Regions from separate parts of the Rummeliibacillus sp. NPDC094406 genome, predicted to be linked through region 1. Evidence: a T-box and tRNA genes for the amino acid it is inferred to sense, from the RefSeq annotation. Region 1 holds a T-box; the other holds one or more tRNA genes.
The links. A T-box is a leader RNA that pairs with one kind of tRNA and senses whether it is charged. The one in region 1 lies ahead of argS (arginine--tRNA ligase), so its partner is inferred to be a tRNA-Arg.
Positions count from the first base shown of each region.

Region 2: it has a tRNA-Arg gene. The T-box ahead of argS (arginine--tRNA ligase) is inferred to sense a tRNA for this amino acid. The anticodon was not compared.

Region 1 covers NZ_JBIWGZ010000003.1:621,258-633,193, forward strand. The annotation lists gene ACIQ4I_RS11360 (putative motility protein) at 1-99, opposite strand, end outside; gene ACIQ4I_RS11365 (GNAT family N-acetyltransferase) at 577-1,059, opposite strand; gene argS (arginine--tRNA ligase) at 1,139-2,824, opposite strand; T-box leader at 2,864-3,078, opposite strand; gene ACIQ4I_RS11375 (NUDIX hydrolase) at 3,242-3,694, opposite strand; gene ACIQ4I_RS11380 (cytochrome ubiquinol oxidase subunit I) at 4,560-5,960, shown strand; gene cydB (cytochrome d ubiquinol oxidase subunit II) at 5,957-6,958, shown strand; gene cydD (thiol reductant ABC exporter subunit CydD) at 6,971-8,695, shown strand; gene cydC (thiol reductant ABC exporter subunit CydC) at 8,700-10,457, shown strand; gene ACIQ4I_RS11400 (hypothetical protein) at 10,584-10,898, shown strand; gene ACIQ4I_RS11405 (Cj0069 family protein) at 11,540-11,936, shown strand, end outside.
Region 2 covers NZ_JBIWGZ010000006.1:132,906-144,841, reverse strand. The annotation lists gene ACIQ4I_RS15895 (gluconeogenesis factor YvcK family protein) at 1-602, shown strand, start outside; gene whiA (DNA-binding protein WhiA) at 639-1,586, shown strand; gene ACIQ4I_RS15885 (HPr family phosphocarrier protein) at 1,744-2,001, shown strand; gene clpP (ATP-dependent Clp endopeptidase proteolytic subunit ClpP) at 2,163-2,756, opposite strand; tRNA gene ACIQ4I_RS15875 (tRNA-Arg) at 2,945-3,016, shown strand; gene ACIQ4I_RS15870 (GerAB/ArcD/ProY family transporter) at 3,279-4,424, shown strand; gene ACIQ4I_RS15865 (spore germination protein) at 4,421-6,763, shown strand; gene ACIQ4I_RS15860 (Ger(x)C family spore germination protein) at 6,756-7,910, shown strand; gene ACIQ4I_RS15855 (TetR/AcrR family transcriptional regulator) at 8,007-8,906, opposite strand; gene ACIQ4I_RS15850 (MDR family MFS transporter) at 9,073-10,599, shown strand; gene ACIQ4I_RS15845 (spore coat protein) at 10,658-11,299, opposite strand; gene ACIQ4I_RS15840 (glycosyltransferase family 2 protein) at 11,751-11,936, shown strand, end outside.

The sequences.
Region 1 (11,936 bases):
AGCAGTCGTATTCATGTTCAATGCATTTTGTAAAATGCTCATTTGAACCGTTTGTTGAAGTTCCGATAGCTGCGTAGCCATAATGGAATTCAAATCCATTCGTATCACTCCTTTACAACCCTATTATCGGGTGAAAATTGCTTGTTATTAATATTTTTGAATCAATTTCATAAATCCATTTTCGTTTTTTATATACGAGCGTTTCAACATATTAACTTTTCAATATTCAGATGTGGCTGTTCCGCTACAGACGGCGCTTTCCACAGGCTTAGCTTCAATCTCTTCGACACTACGATTAGGGCACTGAAAAGTATTAAATGCAAATTGATAGTATTAATCTACTTTTTCATGATGTGGAATTAGCTTCGCTTTCCGCGGGAGTCTTCGCTAATTCCACATCAACCCATATAGCTATACAAGATTTTCAATAAATTTTCATCTATTTCTACTTTTCCACTGCCTTTACTACGTTCCTACGGGGCTTTTCCAGTAGGACTATGAATGAACCTCACTGAATTAACATCGCATGAACAAAATGGGCAATCATTTAGTGTATATGAATTTTGCATTATGAAATTAATTCATTTTATTTAAAATTTCCCATTTCATCACTATTAGCTCTCTTCCACTACGAATTTCTCGAGCCCCTGTATCAACAAATCCTATTTTTTCATACAGATTTCTCGCACTATCATTAAATAGATAAACCGTTAGATAAATAGTCGTAATATATGGAAAGTGTTCATTTAAATAAGTAGGCAAAAATTGCAAGGCTTTTTTGGCGTAACCTTTACGTTGATGCATCGCACTTGTAGAAAACGCACGTAACAAAATTGTATCACCCGTTGTACTATATGGAGCGACTCCTTCCTTTTCATGTAAAACGAAAAAGGTTACAATTTCTCCATCATCCTCGAAAACTACCGGATGTCGTGAAGCATCATCATTACATATCGATAAGCTATCAAGTGGCATCATTGTTAAAGAATGTTGTTCTTCGTGTAATTTATAGTGTTGTAACTTTGGGAAATCATATTTTGAATAAGGTCTTAATACCATTTTAATCACCCCTCTTAAATGCTCGTATATTTTTTATGAATTTTGCATTATGAAATTAATTTACATAACTCTTATTAAGTTACATTTCATTCGGTGCCTTAATACCAAGTATCCTTAAGCCTTCCCCTAAGACAATTGCGACACAAGATGCTAATGCGAGTTTTGCATTTTGAGCTGGTGATTCATCTATTATTTTTGTATTTGCATAGTATTTGTTAAATTGATGCGATAATTCCAAACAGTATTTCGCTATTTGTGATGGATCAGCATTTTCAAATGACTTCACAATAATCGTTGGGAAATCTTTTAAAGTTACAATGGTTGACCATGCTTTTTCATTCAATCCATTTAATTCAATATTTTCTTTATGACAGAACCCACCTTTTTTCAATAAAGAGGAAATTCTTGCATGAGTATATTGAACATAGGGGCCAGTTTCTCCTTCAAAATTCAACATATCTTCTAATGAAAAATCGATATCATGCATACGATCGTTCTTTAAATCATTAAAAACCACTGCACCAATTCCTATCATTTTCGCTATTTCTTCTTTATTTGCAATGCTTGGATTTTTTTCTTCAATATTCTTTTTTGCCACATCAATAGCTTCTACAAGTACTTCTTCTAGCAAAACAATTTTCCCTTTTCTAGTTGACATCTTCTTGCCGTTCTTTAGCATCATTCCAAATGGGATATGTTGAAGTCCATTAGCCCATTCATGTCCCATCTTCTGAAGCACCAAAAATAATTGTGTAAAATGGAGGGACTGTTCATTTCCTACTACATAAAATGATTTCGTAGAACCGTATGTTTCATGACGATATATCGCAGCTGCCAAATCTCGAGTAACGTACAATGTTGTGCCGTCTTTTTTCATGATTAAACTAGGTGGCATGTTCTCTAATTCAACAACTAATGCACCTTTAGATTCGACGAGTAGTTGCTTTTCCTTTAATTCTTCTACAATGTTTTCCATCTTGTCATTATAAAAAGCTTCACCAGCGTTTGAATCAAATGAAATTCCTATTAAGTCATAAACCTTTTGAAACTCTTTTAGCGAAGCTTCTCTAAACCATTGCCATAGCTGTAAAGCCTCTTCATCACCTTGTTCTAAACGTTTAAAAGCTGCTCTAGCTTCATCATTTAGCTTATCATCCAATTCAGCTTCTTCATGAAATTTTACATAAATTTTTAATAGTTCTTTAACAGGAGACAGTTCAATTCTTGTTGGATCTCCCCATAATTTATAGGCAACAATGAGCTTTCCAAATTGCGTACCCCAGTCTCCTAAATGGTTTATCTTAATCACTTCGTATCCATTCTTTTTTGAAATATTAGCCAATGCATTACCTATAACAGTTGAACGTAAATGCCCCATTGAAAATGGTTTAGCGATATTAGGTGATGAGAAATCAATGGTAATGCTTTCGTTTGTCGATATTTGATCTCCATATGTTGTTTGTTCTTTTATAATCGTTTCTATAACATTTTTCGTGATTATTTCTTTGTTTAAAAAAATATTGACATAACCACCTACAGCTTGAGTTTGCTGAATCAATTGATCATCCAACTGACTAGCTATTTCACTTGCTATTTGATCGGGCGCTTTTCTAAATATTTTGGATAGTGTAAAACACGGAAAAGCCATATCGCCTAGATGTGCATGTTTAGGCTTTTCTAAAAGTGCTATTATGTTCTCACTTTCTATTTCGTGGTTAATAACGTTTTGTATAACCTTTGCTATTATCTGTTTTTCATTTATCATCTTAGTTCCCTCCCCAATAAAAAAGCCCCCGTCTCTATATTAAGAGACGAGAGCATAAATTCCCGTGGTACCACTCTAGTTGCCACATTTGTGACCGCTCACTATTGTTAACGAGGTGTCTCCCCGAGCTTTTCTACTGATTTCAAAAAGTTTCTCCAAAGTGCGTTTCATTTACAAGATCTGTATTAGGCTCACACTATCCCTAACTCGCTTGACATCCCTTTATAAACTACTCTCTTTTTCTTAGAATTTACATTATGAATTTCCATTATCATACATTGAATATTTAGAAAAATCAATATTTTTATCTAAAAATATTCTTAAGAAATTAAAACAATCCATCGATCATGCTATTTCCTGTAAAGTAGCCTTATCTAGCTATTGGTATATGTGAGCTTGATTATTATACTTTTCCACTTAATTGTATGAATCAATAAACTCCCTGATAATCGGCAAATCAGGCGGACTGATATTTGGTGGTAATTGTTGCATATCAAAAAATTGTAATGCTTGTACTTCCTCTTGATCTATCTGCAATACTCCTGAAAAATCTGTACAAATATATGTAGAAATGACATTGTAAACTTCATCACCATGTGGATACTGATAATAGAATTCTTCTCCTGAAAAAACCTTAAATAAGGTTAATGCTTTAGCCGCTAGTCCTGTTTCTTCAAACAATTCTCTTTTTGCCGCTTCTTCCAACTTCTCACCAGGTTCCAATGCTCCTCCAGCCAATCCCCAACAATTATTATCTTGTCTTAATTGCATTAATAGCCTATTTTCCTTATCCAATACAATAACATTTGCACCAGCAAGAATCAGTGGACGGCTTCCTACTAGCTTTCTTAGTTCCTTGACGTATCCCATATATATACCTCTTATTTTCTTTTACTTTACCGACTTTTATTTCGACATTTTATTTAATATTTCCTTCATTTCAGCTCAATAAAAATTGCTCTAATTTGAGGTGAATGCCCATGCAAACAATAATCAAAGAAATTAATATTGTTGAGTTCATCTACCGTATATACTTCATTATTCATATATGAAAAATTCTAAGACTAGGGTCCTTAAGTGAGTTTGAATAAATGAAATGATATAAGGAAAATTTTTATTTCCACCTAAATAGTGATGGTTTACGTTTTCTCCGCTATCCAAATAGTCCATCTGTCTTCTTCAACTATTGATTCATCATCTTTTATTTTTAATTGACTATTAATATATACGACCAATTCATGGAGAATTGAAGTGCGGAAGCCACAATTGACGAACTGCAGCTATATGCTCATACAAAAACTCATTTCATTTTTCCATCCGTAGAAACGGTGAAAAATTATCTAAACTTATAACAATTTTATTGATGCTTTCCACCTCCATTTTTAACCAAAAACACTACTAATTTCACACTTTCTTCACAACTGTATTATTTTTAAGTTTGAATATTTTGTTACAGCATATTTGTCATTAGAAATCCTAGATAAGTAGATATGAATAACCGATCGTAAATATAATGATATTTAACAAAAAAAGGATAGTATATTATAAATATCCATTGATAAACGGCTAGTTAACACTGTTCATATAGTGTTAACTATGAATATATCAATATCGACACAATATGACCACAATTTCGTGACACTTTGTACTAATTTCGCTCTTTCAAAAAAAGAAACAGGTCGTATACTGTAAGGGAAGTTAAAAATCATTGGATTTTACTTAGGAGGAAGTTCATATGGAAATTTTAGATTTAGCTCGAATTCAGTATGCAATAACCACTATTTTCCACTTCTTCTTCGTTCCAGTTTCAATTAGCATGATTTTCTTTGTTGCAATCTTTGAAACCATGTATGTGTGGAAGAAGAAAAAAATATATTTAGACATGGCTCTATTTTGGGGAAAAATATTCTTACTATCTTTTGCAATTGGTGTTGTAACTGGTATTTTACAAGAATTCCAATTTGGGATGAACTGGTCTGAATACTCTCGATTTATGGGAGATGTATTCGGTGCACCACTTGCTGTAGAAGCTTTACTTGCTTTCTTTATGGAATCTACATTCATCGGTATTTGGATGTTTGGTCGAAATAAACTACCTAAATGGGTTATTGCTTTATCCGCTTGGCTTGTAGCATTAGGAACAATGTTATCAGCACTTTGGATATTAGCTGCAAACTCTTTTATGCAAGAACCAGTTGGATTTAAAATTGAAAATGGGAAAGCTGTTTTAACAGACTTTATGGCATTATTAACGAACCCACAATTGCTAGTAGAATTCCCACATACAATTTTTGGTGCGCTTGCAACCGGTGGATTTATTATAGGTGGTATTAGCGCTTATAACTTACTGAAAAAACGAAATACTGAATTTTTCAAAAAATCATTTAACTACTCAATGGTTGTTGCTTGTATTGCTGGCTTTGGTATCATGTTTTCAGGCCATGATCAAGCACAACATTTAATGGAATCTCAACCAATGAAAATGGCTGCTTCCGAAGCACTATGGAATGACTCAGGCGATCCTGCAGCTTGGACATTATTAGCAGATATCGATACAAAAAATAAAGAAAATAAATGGGAAGTTAATATTCCTTACTTATTAAGCTATCTAGCTTATAGTGAATTTGATGGTTCTGTTGAAGGTATGAAAACGCTTCAAGCAAAATACGAAAAGCTCTATGGAGATAACGTCAACTACATTCCTCCAGTCAAAACCGTATTTTGGAGTTTCCGTATTATGGCTGGGTTCGGTGGCTTAATGGTTCTTCTTTCATTATTAGGTTTATGGTTCGCAAATCGCGGAACAATTGCAAACCAAAAATGGTTCTTACGCTTAATGATTGGAGCAATTGCAGTACCTTTTATCGCAAACACTACAGGATGGATTATGACTGAAATTGGTCGTCAACCATGGACTGTATTCGGTTATTACACAACTGCTCAATCTGTTTCACCAAACGTTTCAAAAGGACAACTCTTATTCTCAACCATATCATTTAGTTCGGCATATGTTATCCTTGCTGTTGTCATGATTATGATGGTCGTTAGAGTAGCAAAACAAGGCCCGGATGCCATTCTTAAGAAAAAATTAGATACTAAAGTAGATTTGATGGACAAGGAGGCGTTTGAAGAATGAGTTTAGAAGCATTATGGTTCGTACTAATCGCAGTTCTCTTTGTCGGATTCTTCTTCCTAGAAGGATTTGACTTTGGGGTTGGTATGGCAACACGCTTACTTGCTAGAAACAAACATGAACGTGAACAATTACTCGGAACAATTGGACCTTTCTGGGACGCTAACGAGGTATGGCTCATTACAGCAGGTGGTGCGCTCTTTGCAGCATTTCCTAACTGGTACGCTACCATGTTCTCTGGATATTACACATTATTCGTCATCCTTTTACTTGTATTAATCGCCCGTGGAGTAGGAATCGAATTTAGTCATCATGCCAAAACTGATAAAGGAGTAAACCTCTGCCATTGGTTAACCTTTATCGGAAGCCTTGTAGCACCTTTCTTACTAGGTATGCTATTTACTAGTCTTGTACATGGTATGCCGATTGATGGCGACATGCACCTATTTGGTTCATTCTCTGATTTCGTGAATGTTTACTCATTGGTTGGTGGACTTGCAATTGTACTACTTGCACTTGTACACGGATTAACATTTATCGGTTTACGCACAACTGGTGATGTTCATAAAAGAGCAATCTCTCTGTTAAATAAAGTGTATATCCTATTATTTGTAGGTGAAGTTATCTTTGCAGTATTGTCTTACTTCCAAACAGATCTATTTGATGTACGTCCAATCGCAACACCAGTATTATTAGGATTAACAGTCCTAGCAACTGTTTTAGGCATGTTATTTGCAAATAAGGGCCGTGAAGGTTTCGCCTTTACATTCTCAGGTCTTGCTATAGCTTTTGTCGTAGCAATGCTGTTTATCGGATTGTTCCCACGTGTCATGATTAGCTCAATTGATCCATCCTTTAACTTAACGATTGAAAATGCAGCAAGTGGACATTACACATTAACCGTGATGACAAAAGTAGCTTGTACATTACTTCCATTCGTATTAGGTTATCAAATTTGGAGCTACTATGTATTCCGTAAACGTATTAGCCCTAAGAAATAGGTGACATAAATGATTGACAAAGCGCTATTTAAACTTAGTGGAATAAAAGGAACTCTTGTGTTCTTATTCGTGATGGCTACTCTCCTAGGTACCTTCACTATCCTCCAAGCGATTTATTTAGCGACGACAATTACAAACTTATTCCATAAGGAGCAGCTGGCTGATCAGCTGCTCCCTATGTTATTATTTTTTGTTTGCTTCGTTGCGAAACATATCGTGATCTACTTTAGAGAAAAATATATGTCATATTTTTCAATGAAAACAGGCTCTGATTTACGAAAACAACTAACAGCTAAATTATTTAATCTCGGCCCTAACATTACCGCAACAGAAGGTACAGGAAATATGGTGACAATGGCATTAGAAGGCATTTCAAACGTTGAACAATACATGAAATTATTTCTGCCAAAAGTAATGAATATGTTTGTCATTCCAGTCATGATTTTCTTCTATTCTTTAACAATCGATATTAGATCCGCTCTTATTCTCTTGCTCGTTCTCCCTATATTAATCTTCTTCTTAATTCTTCTAGGTATTGCAGCAAGAGCAAAGGCAGATAAACAATATGAATCTTATCAAGTATTGTCCAATCACTTTGTGGATTCACTTCGTGGTTTACAAACTTTACGCTTTTTAGGATTAAGTAAAAAATACGATCGTAATATTCGCAATGTCAGTGAGCAATATCGTAAAGCTACAATGGGAACATTAGCAGTGGCTTTCTTATCAACATTTGCTCTAGAATTCTTCACAAGTATTTCGATTGCAATTGTTGCATTATTTTTAGGTTTAGGGTTAATCAAAGGATCACTCGTGTTATTGCCATCGTTAATCATTTTAATATTGGCACCAGAATATTTCGCACCAATTCGTGAATTTGGTTCAGATTATCACGCAACATTGGATGGAAAAAACGCATTTACAGCCATTTCAGCTATATTAAATCGACCATCTTCTAAAGAAGACACTTCATCCATTTCAACATGGGGTGGACATTCCACTGTCATGATTAAAAACATGACTGTTCAACATGAAGGATCAAACAAGCCTTCATTGAATCAAGTATCATTTAACTTAAAAGGCAATCAAAGAGTAGGGATTATAGGAGCAAGTGGTTCTGGTAAATCTACTTTCATCAATGCATTAAGTGGCTTTGCAGAAGCGAATAGTGCCGAAATTCAAATAAATGGGAAGTCCGTCCATTCATTTGCAAATGTAGATTGGCAAAAACAAATTTACTACGTTCCGCAACACCCTTATTTGTTTCATGATACCGTTCGTAATAATGTCGCCTTTTATACAAAGGATGCCACAGATGAGCAAATTAAGAAGGCATGTGAACGTGCTGGTTTAACAGAAGTAATTGATTCACTACCAAATGGATATGATGAAATCATCGGTGAAACTGGCCGAGCTTTAAGTGGTGGACAAGAACAACGTATAGCACTTGCAAGGGCTTTCCTAGACGATTCTCGTAAAATTTTACTATTTGATGAACCAACAGCCCATTTAGATATTGAGACCGAATGGGAAATCAAACAACGTATGCTTCCGTTATTTGAAAATCGATTAATTTTCTTTGCAACACATCGTCTTCACTGGATGATAAATATGGACGTGATTCTTGTTATGCATAACGGTGAAATTGTAGAACAAGGAACACACGAGGAACTCCTTGCAAAACAAGGCTACTACTATGAATTAGTTCATCAACAAACGCATGGAACGGAGGAGTAGCATGATGGCACCAAAACAATCAAACATCTTCAAACATGCATGGGTAAAACCTTATTTACAACAAAACAAAAAACTACTTTTGCTCGTTTTTTTATTAGGAACAATGACATTTATTTGTGCAAGTGCATTAATGTTTACTTCAGGTTATTTGATTTCAAAATCAGCTACTCACCCTGAAAATATTTTATTAGTATATGTACCGATCGTGCTTGTGCGTACTTTTGGTATTTTCCGTCCTGTATTTAACTATGCTGAGCAACTAACTGGCCATTCATTTGTCTTAAAAATTCTTTCAAAAATGCGTGTCCGTTTATATCAAAAATTGGAAACGCAGGCTTTAACACTTTCTAATCGCTTTTCAACTGGGAATTTACTTGGGGTTTTAGCAGATGATATAGAACATTTACAAAATTTATATTTAAAAACTATCTTTCCTAGTATCTTTGCTTTCATTTTATACATCATTGCAGTTGTCGCTTTAGGTTTCTTCTCCATTCCGTTTGCATTACTGATGGCTTTACTATTATTTGTACTAGTGGTGATTATTCCACTTGTATCTTTATTAGCAAACCGCAAACGAATGATTCAAATGAAATCACTTCGAGGCGAATTATATGCGTCCCTTACTGATGCAGTCATGGGATTAAGTGATTGGAAGATCAGTGGTAAACAACAAACATTTTTAACAGCATATGAAAATATTGAGCAGCAACAAGATGCATTGGAATATGAAATGGATTCTTTAAATCGTCGACGTAATTTATTATTTCAAATAGTCGTTGCTGTTGTGACTTTAGTGATGATTGCCTTTGCTGGAACAAGTGCGAATGCAGGAGAATTCGCACATATCTGGATTGCAGCATTCGTGTTGGTTGTATTCCCATTAGCAGAAGCTTTTGCACCGGTTTCTGATGCTGTTAGTCACTTGCCAAATTATGATACCTCTTTAAAAAGATTAGATGCGATTGAAGAAGCTAGCCCTGAAAGCTTACCATCTGCAAAAGAGCAAGTAATGAAATTGAAAAATCAACCTTTAACGATCACATTTAATGATGTTTCTTTTAAATATGACGCAACAAAGCAAAATGTTTTACAACAAATTACCTTACAGTTCCAACAAGGCGAAAAGATTGCTATCTTAGGTAAAACCGGATCGGGTAAAAGTACATTAGCCAGATTAATTTTAGGTGCTCTAACTCCAACAGAAGGCTCCGTTCGATTGAATGAACATGATACTGCTCTGATTCATGAAGATATTGCTGATATCGTAGGTGTACTTGAACAAAAGCCTCATTTATTTGATACGACTGTTATGAATAATATTCGTTTAGGCAATGTTCATGCAACAGACGAGGAAGTTATTGAAGCAGCTAAAAAAGTCCAAATGCATCATTACATTGAGTCGCTTCCTGATGGATACAATACTCGAATGCAAGAACTTGGCGAACGTTTCTCCGGTGGCGAGCGACAACGAATTGCATTAGCGCGTGTTTTGCTACAAGATTCACCAATCGTTATTCTTGATGAACCTACAGTTGGCCTCGATTCGATTACTGAAAATCAATTAATTGATACAATTTTGAAGACATTAGAAGGCAAAACAATAATTTGGATTACACACCATTTAGCAGGTGTTGATCAAATGGATCAAGTGATTTTCATTGACCAAGGAATGGTCCATTTAAAAGGTACACATAAAGAATTGCTTTCAAGAAGCACACGTTATAAACGGTTGTATTCTTTAGATCATCCAATGATATAAATAGTAAAAGCTCTCGATTTCTAAAAAATCGGGAGCTTTTTAAGTAGACAATTGTACTAGTACTCCCTAAAAAACCCCTCATATAATAAATTAATAACCAGAAAATTCAGAAAGTGGTGAGGGTACGTGCATCTGTTTACTTATATGTATTTAGCTGGTTTACTGCTTGGGCTAGTTATTGATGCAATTACGTATTTAATTCCAATAAAATTAAGCCACGGTAACCGAATTTCAAGTAATTTTGTATTTGCCATTTTAGTATTTATCGTTAGCCTTTTAGTTGGTGGATTTACAGGAATCGCTATTGGATTTTTTAGTGTTGGTATTTATTCGACTGCCCTACTATTAGGCTTATTTGGCATTAAAGCTTCTTGGAAGAAACTTGTTTACATCGTAATTGTCATACTTGTTACTGGGGTATATTTGGCTTATTTCATATAAAACGGATGGAGATCTTCAAATCAAGATCTCCATTTTTCATGTTATCCATCCTACGGAAAAGGATATACGTATTTTACTGAAAATAAAACCCGGCAATAAATTTCAATTGCCGGGAATCTATATAAAATCTCCCCTGTATATGGTTAATACTTGGAGATATTGCATATAAAAATCATCTCAATTTTATAATGAACTATAGAAAAAAATTTATACTAAATCACTCAAGGAAATGAGGACTCTTAGGCAAAAAAATTTTTTTCGACACCATTTTTTCGAGACTAAATCCACTCATTAATGATACAATATGGTTATCAATACTCCCCAACCTATTACACCAGGTAATAAGTCCGGAGTCTTTTGTAATGAGAAATGTATACACAACTTCACAATATGATCTTCACCTTATACCTCCCTTAAAGCTTGTCTTCCCCTACTTCCCTATTCATGCAAATGAATATTCTATTTAATGCTAAAAATATCGTTTTTTTATTAAAAATATCGTGTTAGATTTCTTTTATAGATCACACTTTGTAAAGTAGTGATTATTTATTCATAATTTTTATACATTTTTTTCATTTACAGTTACCACTTTTATTGTATTCTATAAATAGAATGACAATCTATATTAAGGAGGATTTTTATTGGAAAAGAAAGTTATATTTTTTGAAGTGCAAGGCGGAAACGACAAAGGTCCAGATGGCTATAGAAAAGATACGATGCCTATGGTTCATGCTTTACAACAACGTGGTCAAGATGCGGAAGTGATTTTCTTTGATGTGGCAAAAAAGCAAGAGATTTTAGATTATGTAAAGGAAAATGCCATTGCTTATGTCTCTCGTATTAATCCAGGAAATTTAAAAGACGAATCAGCTTATTTTTCTATGCTACGCCAGCTTTGCGAAGAAGGCATTATCGGTATGCCCCATCCTGATGCGATGATTGGTTACGGAGCGAAGGATGCTTTAGTAAAATTAACAGATACTTCTCTTGTACCTAGTGATACGTATGCTTACTATACAATTGAAGAATTCAAAAAGA
Region 2 (11,936 bases), on a different contig from region 1:
ATCAAAGAATTACATTACTAGCTGAATTAGTAGATGGGACACTCGTAAAAGGTGAATCAAAAATTCCAACGTTTAATACAGGAATTAAACGCGTATATTTGTCACCTCCAGATGTATTGCCATTACAAGAAGCAGTTAATGCCATCGAGAATGCGGATATTATTATTATAGGACCTGGAAGTTTGTATACTAGCATTCTGCCAAATCTTTTAGTTGAGGGAATTAAAAAGGCAGTATTGGAATCGAAAGGTCACAAGATTTATATTTGTAATTTAATGACTCAATCTGGTGAGACATCTAACTATACTGCAGGAGATCATGTGCAAGCGCTGTATGACCATGTTGGTAAGAATTTTATTCAAACCATTTTAATTAACGATGAAGAGGTACCAAAAGCAATTAGGGAAGCTTATATTAAAGAGTCTGCAGAGCCTGTACAATTCGACGTTGAGCGATTAGAAAGTATGGGACTAGAAGTCGTGAAAAAGGATATTGCAAATATTCATGATGGTGTTGTGCGCCATGAAGCGAACCGTGTTGCTGCATGGTTAGTAGAATATGCCACAAATTATCAACAAAACAAGCAAAAGTTGTCGAATTAGCGTAAAATAAATTATTGATAGAGAGGGGGAGTCGATATGTCATTTGCTTCGGAAACAAAAAAAGAACTAACTCAAGTTGAAGCAGAAGATACAAGCTTAAAAGCAGAACTATCTGCCCTTATCCGAATGAATGGTTCTCTGTCATTTGCTAATCGTCAATTGAGTCTTGACGTGCAAACTGAAAATGCAGCAATTGCTCGTAGAATGTACACCATTTTGAAAAAATTATATAACTATCGAATCGAGCTCTTAGTGCGTAAGAAAATGCGACTTAAGAAAAATAATGTTTATATTTGTCGAGTACGTGAAGGTGCAAAAGAGTTACTAGAAGAGCTACATATTCTCTCGGGTAATTTTCTTTTTAATCATACGATTTCAAAAGAGTTAATCCACACTGAAGAAAATAAAAGAGCCTATTTACGTGGAGCATTTTTAGCGGGAGGCTCTGTCAATAACCCTGAAACGTCTTCGTATCATTTAGAAGTGTACTCTTTATATAAGGAACACGGGGAAGCGTTGATGAACTTGATGAATCATTTTGAACTCAATGCAAAAACAATTGAGCGTAAAAAAGGTTTTGTTACCTATTTAAAAGAAGCAGAGAAGATTTCAGATTTTCTAAGTCTTGTAGGTGCGCACCAAGCCATGCTAAAATTTGAAGATGTACGAATTGTTCGTGATATGCGCAATAGTGTTAATAGACTAGTTAATTGCGAAACAGCCAACTTAAACAAAACAATTGGAGCAGCAATTCGCCAAGTGGATAATATACGCTATATCGATAACATGATTGGTATTGAACAACTACCGGAAAAACTGCGTGAAATTGCAAGATTACGGGTAGAATATCAAGAAGTAACATTAAAAGAACTCGGTGAAATGGTATCAACAGGTGTCGTTAGTAAATCAGGTGTAAATCATCGTCTACGCAAAATTGACGAAATTGCTGAAGCGCTAAGACGTGGAGAAAAACTAAAAGTTTAGTGACATCATTTCACCGTTCTACAATATGAAGGAATTGCTAGCTTTTATAAACAGCTATGCTATAAAGTGTAAGTAAATCAAGAACTTAAAAATTCCTATTATTTAAGATAATGTAAAAGTAATGTAAAATGTACTTATTAAAAAAGGGGGAGCAATTGTGGTAGAAAAACAAGTAGTAGTAAATCTTAAATCAGGATTACAAGCAAGACAAGCGGCGTTATTTGTACAAGAAGCAAATCGTCACACTGCCGATGTCTTCCTACAAAAAGATGATAAAAAGGTAAATGCCAAAAGCATCATGGGAATTATGAGCTTAGCCATTGCTAGAGGAACTTCAATAACATTAAGTGCAGAAGGTAATGACGAAGAGAAAGCATTAGAAAAACTTGTTAAAATAATTGAAGACGAAGACTAATGTAATTCAAGAAGTGCGGTGTGGAACAATTTAGTTGTTCTACACCGCTTTTTTAATTGGATAGAGGCCCAGAAACCTCGGATAGTACCCAAAATTTCATGGATAGTAACAAAAAAACGACAAGACTCTATTCGAGCCTTGCCGTTCCCGCTGTTTCTTGTTTATTTTTTTAATTCATTACGTTCCATAATATGGTCGATTAAACCGTATTCTTTTGCTTGTGTGGCAGTCATGTAGTTATCACGATCTGTATCTCGAGCGATGACTTCGATAGGCTGACCAGTACGTTCAGATAGGATACCGTTTAATTTTTCGCGTGTTTTTAAGATATGTTTTGCAGCGATTTCGATTTCAGTTGCTTGACCTTGTGCACCACCTAGAGGTTGGTGAATCATAACTTCACAGTTTGGTAAAGCATAGCGTTTACCTTTTGTGCCAGCTGTAAGTAAGAATGATCCCATTGATGCGCACATACCCATACCAACTGTTTGTACATCTGGTTTGATGAATTGCATTGTATCGTAAATAGCCATGCCAGCTGTTACGCTACCGCCAGGAGAGTTGATGTAAAGGAAAATGTCCTTTTCAGGATTTTCCGCTTCAAGGAATAACAATTGAGATACAACTGCATTCGCAACGTTGTCATCAATAGCACTTCCAAGCATAATGATGCGGTCTTTTAGTAAACGAGAGTAGATGTCATAAGCACGTTCACCGCGGTTTGTTTGTTCAATAACTGTAGGTATTAAGTTCATGTGAATAGCCTCCTCAATTAAATAAGGTAATTTCGTCTTCAATATGCTGAAATTCTTTATATATATTTCAGCTGTAACCTTATCATACACATTATGGTCAATAAAGGTCAAATATTACGATTATTTTTTTACCTTATTGAATTGTTCCTATTTAATTTGTATAATAGATAAGTCGCAAATACTTTTTTGCCCACGTAGTTTAACGGATAAAACATAAGATTCCGGTTCTTAGGCTGGGGGTTCGATTCCCTCCGTGGGCGTACTAAAACAAAGCACAAACCCTTATGATATAAGGGCTTGTGTATATAAGGGAGTAGAACTAGTATTAGTTATACCCAATTTTTCCCTTGGAAAATCATCCTCTAATCATTTTTTTGATTAGAGGATTTTTTTATTCTCAAATATATAGATAAGCTGAGTTATGAATAGCTATCTTTTAAAACCATTCTCCATGTATAACTTATAAAATTATGAATTGTTGTCAAAACTATCGTTTATCAATAAATGATGGAAGGTAAATAAATGAAGAACGCGGGAACCATTAGTATTTTACATGTTGTATTCTTGACGATGACGTTCATTGGTTTAAAAAATCATGTAACCGTTATTCCATCAATATTAAAGTCTGCTGGAAGAGATGGGTGGGCATCTGTTTTACTTGGAGCATTTGTAACCTTTATATGGTTGTTTCTTATAGTTTATGTCCATAATAAATCTAACCAAGAGCCGATTAAAGATTGGTTAAAACAAAAAATAGGAAAAGTTGGATCATCGATTGTCTTATATATTACAGCTTTCTATTTACTCTTACTTGCAGCGTTTACGATGAGAGAAACGTTACTTTGGGTTTCTACAACCTTTTTACAGAAGACGCCAGTTGTTATTTTGTTAGTCATTTATGCAGCGCTTATTATTTTTCTTGCTACATTGGGTTTGCAAACTATTGTCATAGTAAACGTATTTGTATTAACGGGTGTAGTTATTTTTGGTTTTTTTGTGGCATTTGTCAATATAAAAGTGAAGGATTATGAGCTATTACGACCGTTTTTTGAACATGGGCTAGAACCAGTTTTAATGGGGGCTGTTTACCCTGCATCTGGATTTGTTGAGTTACTGCTGCTACTTTTTATTCATCATCAAATACAAAATCGTATGCGATGGTATCATTTTGCAATAATGCTCCTCATATTAGTGGGCTTAACAACAGGTCCACTCATTGGAGCTATTACAGAGTTTGGACCATCGGAAGCAGCGAAGCAGAGGTATCCAGCTTATGAAGAATGGGGTCTAGCAACAATTGGGCGTTTTATTGAACATATAGATTTCTTCTCTATTTATCAGTGGCTAACTGGGACATTCCTAAGAGTAAGTCTTATCTTATATATTTGTTCAGACATATTGAATATGTCTGAAGATAAAAAACAAATTTGGACTAAGCTTGCGCCGCCATTTTTTTTCATCTGTTTATCGTTAATTCTTTTGAAAGATAATGTTTTTTTGGATATTAATGGAAAATATTTTTTAATAAGTACTTTTCTCTTCTTTATCATATTATCGTTATTCCTTTCGATTGTTGCATTAGCATCGGGAAAGTCATCCAAAAAAGATAAAGATAAAAATGACAAGAAAGGTGGTGAAGAACAATCGAACCAAGTGAAAACTCAATGAATTTGAATGTCTTGCAGCAGTTATTTCAGAAATCTGCAGATGTTAAATTCCAACAGTATAAATTTGATAATCATACAATACATCTCATCACATGTGAATCAATGATTGATCTGCAGTTATTAAATGAAGTCATTGTCCCACGTGTTGGGTTCTTATGTAGTAATTTGACGGATGAATCCCTAGAAAAACAAGTGGAATCGCAATTGTATGTCCCAGATTTAAAAAAAGTGAAGGATGAACAAGAAGCGATATTACTAGTATATACAGGTTTTGTTCTACTTTATTTCGAAGAAGGAAAGCTCCTTTTTTCCAGTAATATTGCCAAAAAACCAAATCGTAATCCTGAAGAGACACGTACAGAAGTAACCATAAAAGGACCAAGGGATAACTTTATAGAAGATATCGCTGTAAATATTGCTTTAGTAAGAAAACGCTTGCCAACCAATTCCTTGTGCGTCGAAAAATTAGAAGCGGGAAAACGTTCAAAAACGAAAGTTGCCATTCTATATTTTGATGATATTGCAAATAAAGATATATTAAATGGAATAAAAGAGCAGATTAGTAAAGTTGACACAGATGCTGTATGGAGTGCTGATTTATTTATGGAACGTATAAATAATGGTGCCCTTATGTTCCCAAGACATGAATATTCGGGGAGACCAGATTATGCTGTTCAATCTCTTGTTAGAGGAAGGTTCATTATATTTGTTGATGGAACATCATATGCAATGGTTACCCCAGTCAATCTATTTTTATTATTAAAGACAAGTGAGGATAATGAATATCCAGTAGTCTTTGGTTCAGTTCAACGAGTAATGCGAATTGTTGGGCTATTAGTTGGTGCACTTCTACCAGCATTTTGGCTTTGCTTAACAACTTTTCATCAAAATCAATTGCCATTCCAACTTTTAGCAACCGTTGTTCAAGCAAGTACAGGACTTCCTTTCCCTGCAGCACTTGAAATGCTCGTTATGCTGGCCATGTTTGAGCTCTTTCGTGAGGCGGGCTTACGTCTTCCAATTGTCCTAGGTGGTACGATTGGTGTTGTAGGTGGGTTAATTATTGGAGATGCAGCTATTCGAGCAGGTATTACAAGTCCTGCGATGGTTGTGATTATAGCTACTTCGACTATTGCAACATTTACACTCGTTAACCAATCACTAGTAACAGCGGTCAGTGCATTACGTGTTTTATTTATTTTAGTATCTGCATTATTCGGGTTCTTCGGCTTTTTTTTATCATTATTCTTTACAATTGCTCTTTTATCAAATATAAGGATATTTGGAGTTCCTTATATGAATATTACAGCAGATCTAAGTTGGTCAACCATAACTAAGTCTTTATTTCGATTACCCGCAAAGAAATATACTAAGCGTCCAGAATCTTTAAATACTCTAGATAATACAAGGACTCAAGATCAAACAAATACTCAAGATCAAACAGGGACTCAGGGTCAAACAAATACTCAAGGTCAAACAAATACTCAGGGTCAAACAAATACTCAAGGTCAAACAGGGACTCAGGGTCAAACAAATACTCAAGGTCAAACAAATACTCAAGATCAAACAGGGACTCAGGGTCAAACAAATACTCAAGGTCAAACAAATACTCAAGATCAAACAGGGACTCAGGGTCAAATAAATAGTCAAGGTCAAACAGGGACTCAGGGTCAAACAAATACTCAAGGTCAAACAAATACTCAGGGTCAAACAAATACTCAAGGTCAGACAAATACTCAAGGTCAAACAAATACTCAAGGTCAGACAAATACTCAGGATCAAACAAATACTCAAGGTCAAACAAATACTCAAGATCAAACAAATACTCAAGGTCAAACAAATACTCAAGGTCAAACAAATACTCAAGGTCAAACAAATACTCAAAGTCAAACAAATACTCAGGATCAAACAAATACTCAAAGTCAAACAAATAATCAAGGTCAGACAAATACTCAAGATCAAACAAATACTCAAGGTCAGACAAATACTCAAGCTCAAACAAATAATCAAGGTCAGACAAATACTCAAGATCAAACAAATAATCAAGGTCAGACAAATACTACTCAAGGTCAGACAAATAATCAAGGTCAGACAAATACTCAAGATCAAACAAATAATCAAGTTCAGACAAATAATCAAGTTCAGACAAATACTCAAGATCAAACAAATAATCAAGGTCAGACAAATACTACTCAAGGTCAGACAAATAATCAAGGTCAGACAAATACTCAAGATCAAACAAATAATCAAGTTCAGACAAATACTCAAGATCAAACAAATAATCAAGGTCAGACAAATACTCAAGATCAAACTAAGACTCAAGAGGGAAAAAATGAATAAGAAAATACTGATAGTACTTATAATGCTCATAACGCTAATCTCAGGATGTTGGGATACAAAAGAACCTGAGCGAATGCTCTATATTTACGGAGTAGGTGTTGGTTATAAAGATGGAAAAATCGAAATATATACTCAAATTATTGATTTTGCCAACATAGCAAAATCTGAACAACCTCCTAACCCTAATAATATTCAGGCTGAAGTGGGACATTCGTCTGGTAAAACAGAACAAGAAGCGTTTTATAATTTGTACAAATCAATGGATGAAGAACTTTATTGGGGGCATCTTGCATATATAGTTTTTTCTGAAGATTTGCTTAAATCCGGAAAGATGGATTCATTTATTAATCCCTTTATCCGATTTCTAAATACAAGATATCTAACTTGGGTGTATAGCACGAATGAGCCTTTGAAAGAGGTCATGTTAGTAACACCTATTCTTAATAAAGCAATATCATTATCTAAATTATCAGATCCTTTAAATTCATTTAGACAAGATTCTACGATTGAGCCTTTGAATGTTCGACAGTTAATACTCAAACTAGACGAGCCGAGTTATGAAGTGGCTATCCCCTCCGTGTCACTTCTTCATAATTGGGAAACGGAAAAAGAAAAGAATATGATTACTACTCTAAATGGAGTGAGTGTAGTTACTCCAAAGGGATTTAAAGGGAACATCTCAGGCGATAAAGCAAAAGGATTACCGTGGATGGATAAGAAAACCAAAAGAGCAGAATTGTCAATTATGCTTGACTCTGAGGGAAAGCGTTATATTACCGGTAACGGAAAAGTGGATGCTGTAAAAGTTACGCCAATCGTTAAAAATAATTCGGTTTCCTTTGATGTAAATATAAAAATGGAAGTAGAGTTGGGGGGATTCCAAGGAAGTATAAAAGAAAAAACAGTTAAAAAAGAAGTGGAAAAGGAAGTTAAAAAGGAGATTAGAGATACTTTTAAAGAAGGATTAAGTATTGATGCTGATGTCTACAATCTATCTGAATATCTATATCGCAAAGATCCAAAAGCGTGGAAGAAACTTCAAAAAAACGGGAAAGTTGAATTAAATGAGAATTCTATTCGTAATATTAAAGTAGATATTTTAGTCAATTCAGGAAGAAAGAATTTTAAAGAAACACTTAGAAGGTAAAGAATAACATGATGAATTCTATTTGATAGAGTAAATAATGTCAAAAGACATTAAAAAGCAGTTCATCCTCTATTTTAGGGGGTGAGCTGCTTTTTGTTAATTTTCATCAATTGGTTGTTCTTCTTTGATAAGACGCCAAATATAATTTGCGATTTCTCGTGCTTCAGATGCATGCGTTGTTTTTGTAAATGATTTACGGAAAGGTGTAAGGAGTGCTTCAATTATGAATAATTTGGGTTCTGTTTGTTGAAATTCAGCTAATATATAATTTGCATATTCAACTCCAGATTTTGGATCACTCTTTGATAATCCTTCGATAAAACCTTTTAGTTGTTTTATGATCATGTTTTTATTAATCACTATATGCTCAACACTATTTTTTATATAGTGAATTGTTTCTACACCTATTAGAACCTCTTTCGTTTCTAACATGCGCGGGATAATAGCATCAATATTTCTAAGCGCCATTTTGACAACAGCTTCAGGGTCCACACAACGATCTTCAGCAACTAGTAATGTTCGAATGGTGTGTTGAATCATTGCGAATACTTGAACCGCACATTCGTAACTCATTACACTGATTTCTTTACCATAGACTTCAACTAATCGAGTAGAGAGCCAATCAAGTTCTTGTAGATGATGCCTCATTACCACTTTTTTAACGCCTACATCTCTTGAATGGTAAATAGACTCAAAAATTTGCAAAAGGTTTTGTTCACGATTAATATGCATGAGCACGGCGATTTGCTTCGCAAAGATATTAATATCTTTAGGATCTTGCCCGAAAATAAGTTCATGTCTACGGTTACTTGCATCTTCACGACTTTCCTGCAAAATAGCTATTAAACATTCGTTTTTCGCAGTGAAGTAATTATAGAAAGTTCCTTTTGAGATTTTTGCTTCATGGATGATATCCATTATAGAGGTTTCGTTAAAGCCTTTTTCAATAAATAAACTACGTGCAACGTCGAGTACTTTTCTTTTACGCGTATTCATAAATTCACCTTTTTATAATATTTATACTACCATTCTAAAGTAAAAACGCTTACACATCAACGTTTTGATACTGTTAATATTTATGTGTTGAAAAAAATAGACCGACAGTATAAAATAAAAATCAGTCACAAAAAAAGAATATTGATAGAAAGAATGAGGGGAAATTATGAGTAATGACTCTATACAGAAAAAGCCACCTTATGGCATGCTTGCCATTTTGTTTATAGGTGCTTTTGTTGCTTTTTTAAATAATACGTTGATGAACGTTGCTTTACCTACAATTATGAAGGATTTTGATGTTACGTATTCTCAAGTACAATGGGTAACAACAGGCTATATGCTTGTAAGTGGTGTGTTAGTTCCTGCATCTGCATTCTTTGTTGTTCGATTTAAAAACCGTAATCTATTTATCACAGCGATGTCTATCTTTACAATTGGTACAATTATCGCGGCGATTGCTCCAAACTTTGGTACCTTATTGGCTGGACGAATGGTTCAAGCGGCAGGTGCAGCTGCAATCTCTCCATTATTAATGAATGTTATGCTTACAAGCTTCCCAATTGAAAAACGTGGTGCGGCTATGGGGATGTTTGGTCTAGTAATGATTGCAGCACCTGCGATTGGACCTACATTGTCTGGTTATATTATTGAACACCATGATTGGCGTATGTTATTCGAAATGATTATTCCATTTGCCGTACTTAGTCTGTTATTTGGTATTTGGAAATTACAAAATGTCATGGAAACTCGTAAAGTTTCACTAGATTATTTATCATTACTACTTTCAACACTTGCTTTTGGTGGACTTTTATATGGCTTCAGTTCAGCTGGAGATAAAGGTTGGAGTGATCCATGGGTATATGGCACAATTACTGTAGGTGCAATTTCTTTAGTTATATTCATTATCAAACAATTGAAAATGGATGAACCATTATTAGATATTAGTATATATAAATATCCAATGTTTGCATTAGGTTCTGTTATTTCAATCGTTGTATCAGTAGCAATGTTTTCGGGTATGATTCTAACACCTGCATATGTCCAAAATGTAAGAGGTATTTCTCCGTTCCACGCAGGATTAATTATGTTACCTGGTGCAGTTTTGATGGCTTTCATGTCGCCAATTACTGGGAAACTATTTGATAAATTTGGACCTCGTATTTTAGCATTTGTCGGTCTATCAATTATGACGGTTGCTACTTATTTCTTAACTAAATTAAAAGTTGATTCTAGTTACGCTTATATTATTTCGGTTTACACTGTTCGTATGTTCGGTATGTCTATGGTGACGATGCCAATCATGACAAATGGCTTAAACTCACTACCGATGAATAAAAACCCGCATGGTACAGCCATTAATAATACGGCCCAACAAGTATCTGGTGCAATTGGTACGGCGATTCTTGTAACAGTGATGGATAATCATATTAAAACAAGAGCAGCTGAATTAGCAGCTGATGCAAAAGCAAAAGCGGTTCAAGCAGCGCATGCAGCTGCACAAGCTGGTCAAACTCCTTCTTCACCATCAGCAGAACAACTTGCTCAATTAAAAGCACATATAACTCAAACTGCGTTATTAGATGGTATTAACTATACGTTTATGATAGCTACATGTATTTCAGCGGTAGCTTTAATACTTTCGTTATTCCTAAAACGTGTTCAAGTAAATAAAGAAGCTCAAGTTCAAAAATAATATAGAAAACAAACAAAGCTCTCGACAAGACCATGTCGAGAGCTTTGTTTGTTTTATTTTAACTTAATTGGGATGGTTGGTGTGATGTATTTATAGTTGCCGCACCATAGCTATTTGTCATTGTAGCCATATCTTGAGGGGATAGTTGAGGGACTTGGTAATATCCTTTTCTGTTTTGATAAATTGACACTTCGTATGCCATTTCAATGCAGTTTGGAATTGAGTCTGCTAATACGCGACGAACAACTGGATTTGTTGTTTCCAATGCTGTAGCAAGTTTAACAGTAGCGGTTTCTTTGTGACATCCAAGGAGGAAACCGGAAATTATTTCATCACTTAATTCACTAGCTTGAGTAATTGGTTTTTTTGGTTGTCCAGGTTGTACACCATAAGTGAATTTGTTATTTTCCGTCATTTCATAATGACCAGTTGGGCGAGAAGGATCACGACCTGTTTTAAATGATTCCACCAATGTATTGTATTCGTCTAAGCTAAATTTGTACTGGCGGTCTAATATATCTCGTAATTCAGTATCTTGGATGTGGTCACGTAATAATACGCATTGGTTTAATCCACCAACAATTGTGGAAAGAGTTTCATGCATATCCATTACTTCATGTCCACCATGATTGAATTTTGCTGAATCTACATGATATGTTGGATCATTATTCATCTGATTTTGTGATTGTTGTTGAGACAAAATATAACCTCCTCCTTTTAATTAGGCGCTTGTGTTCACGCAGAGATAGTATGGACTTCGAGTTGGCTTCAATACATGGAAAATAAAAAATTAAATATAAACGCATTGTTGCATCGATATTTATAAGAATTTATCAATTTGTTAATAATTTGTTTATCTTTTTTCATTAAACAGTTAAGATTTGCTTTTTATAATGATAAGTACACAAAGGGAATGAACAAATAGATGGTTCAGATGAATAGTCAAATCAGAATAATGTTTATTGCAGATAAAGGAAATGGTTGAACAAATTAAAGGATGGCAACTTTGGTCAATTTTTATTGTCCAAACAAAATGCTTATGTTCAGAGAATTCATTTCCTTTCTAAAGCAGTTGGTGAGTTATGTATTCGTATGGTTTTGATAATCAATGGACAAAATTTATAATGACATTCTAACTGAGGTGCAAAACAGTGAAAAAAATAACATTCATTCTTCCTGCGTTTAATGAGGAAGAAAACGTTGATAAATTATATGATTCAATTGTAGGTGAGTTTAACACAATAGATTATATATATGAAATATTACTAGTGAATGATGGAAGTACAGATGGGACATTAGAAAAAATAAAAGAAATAGCCATTCATGATAAGCAAGTA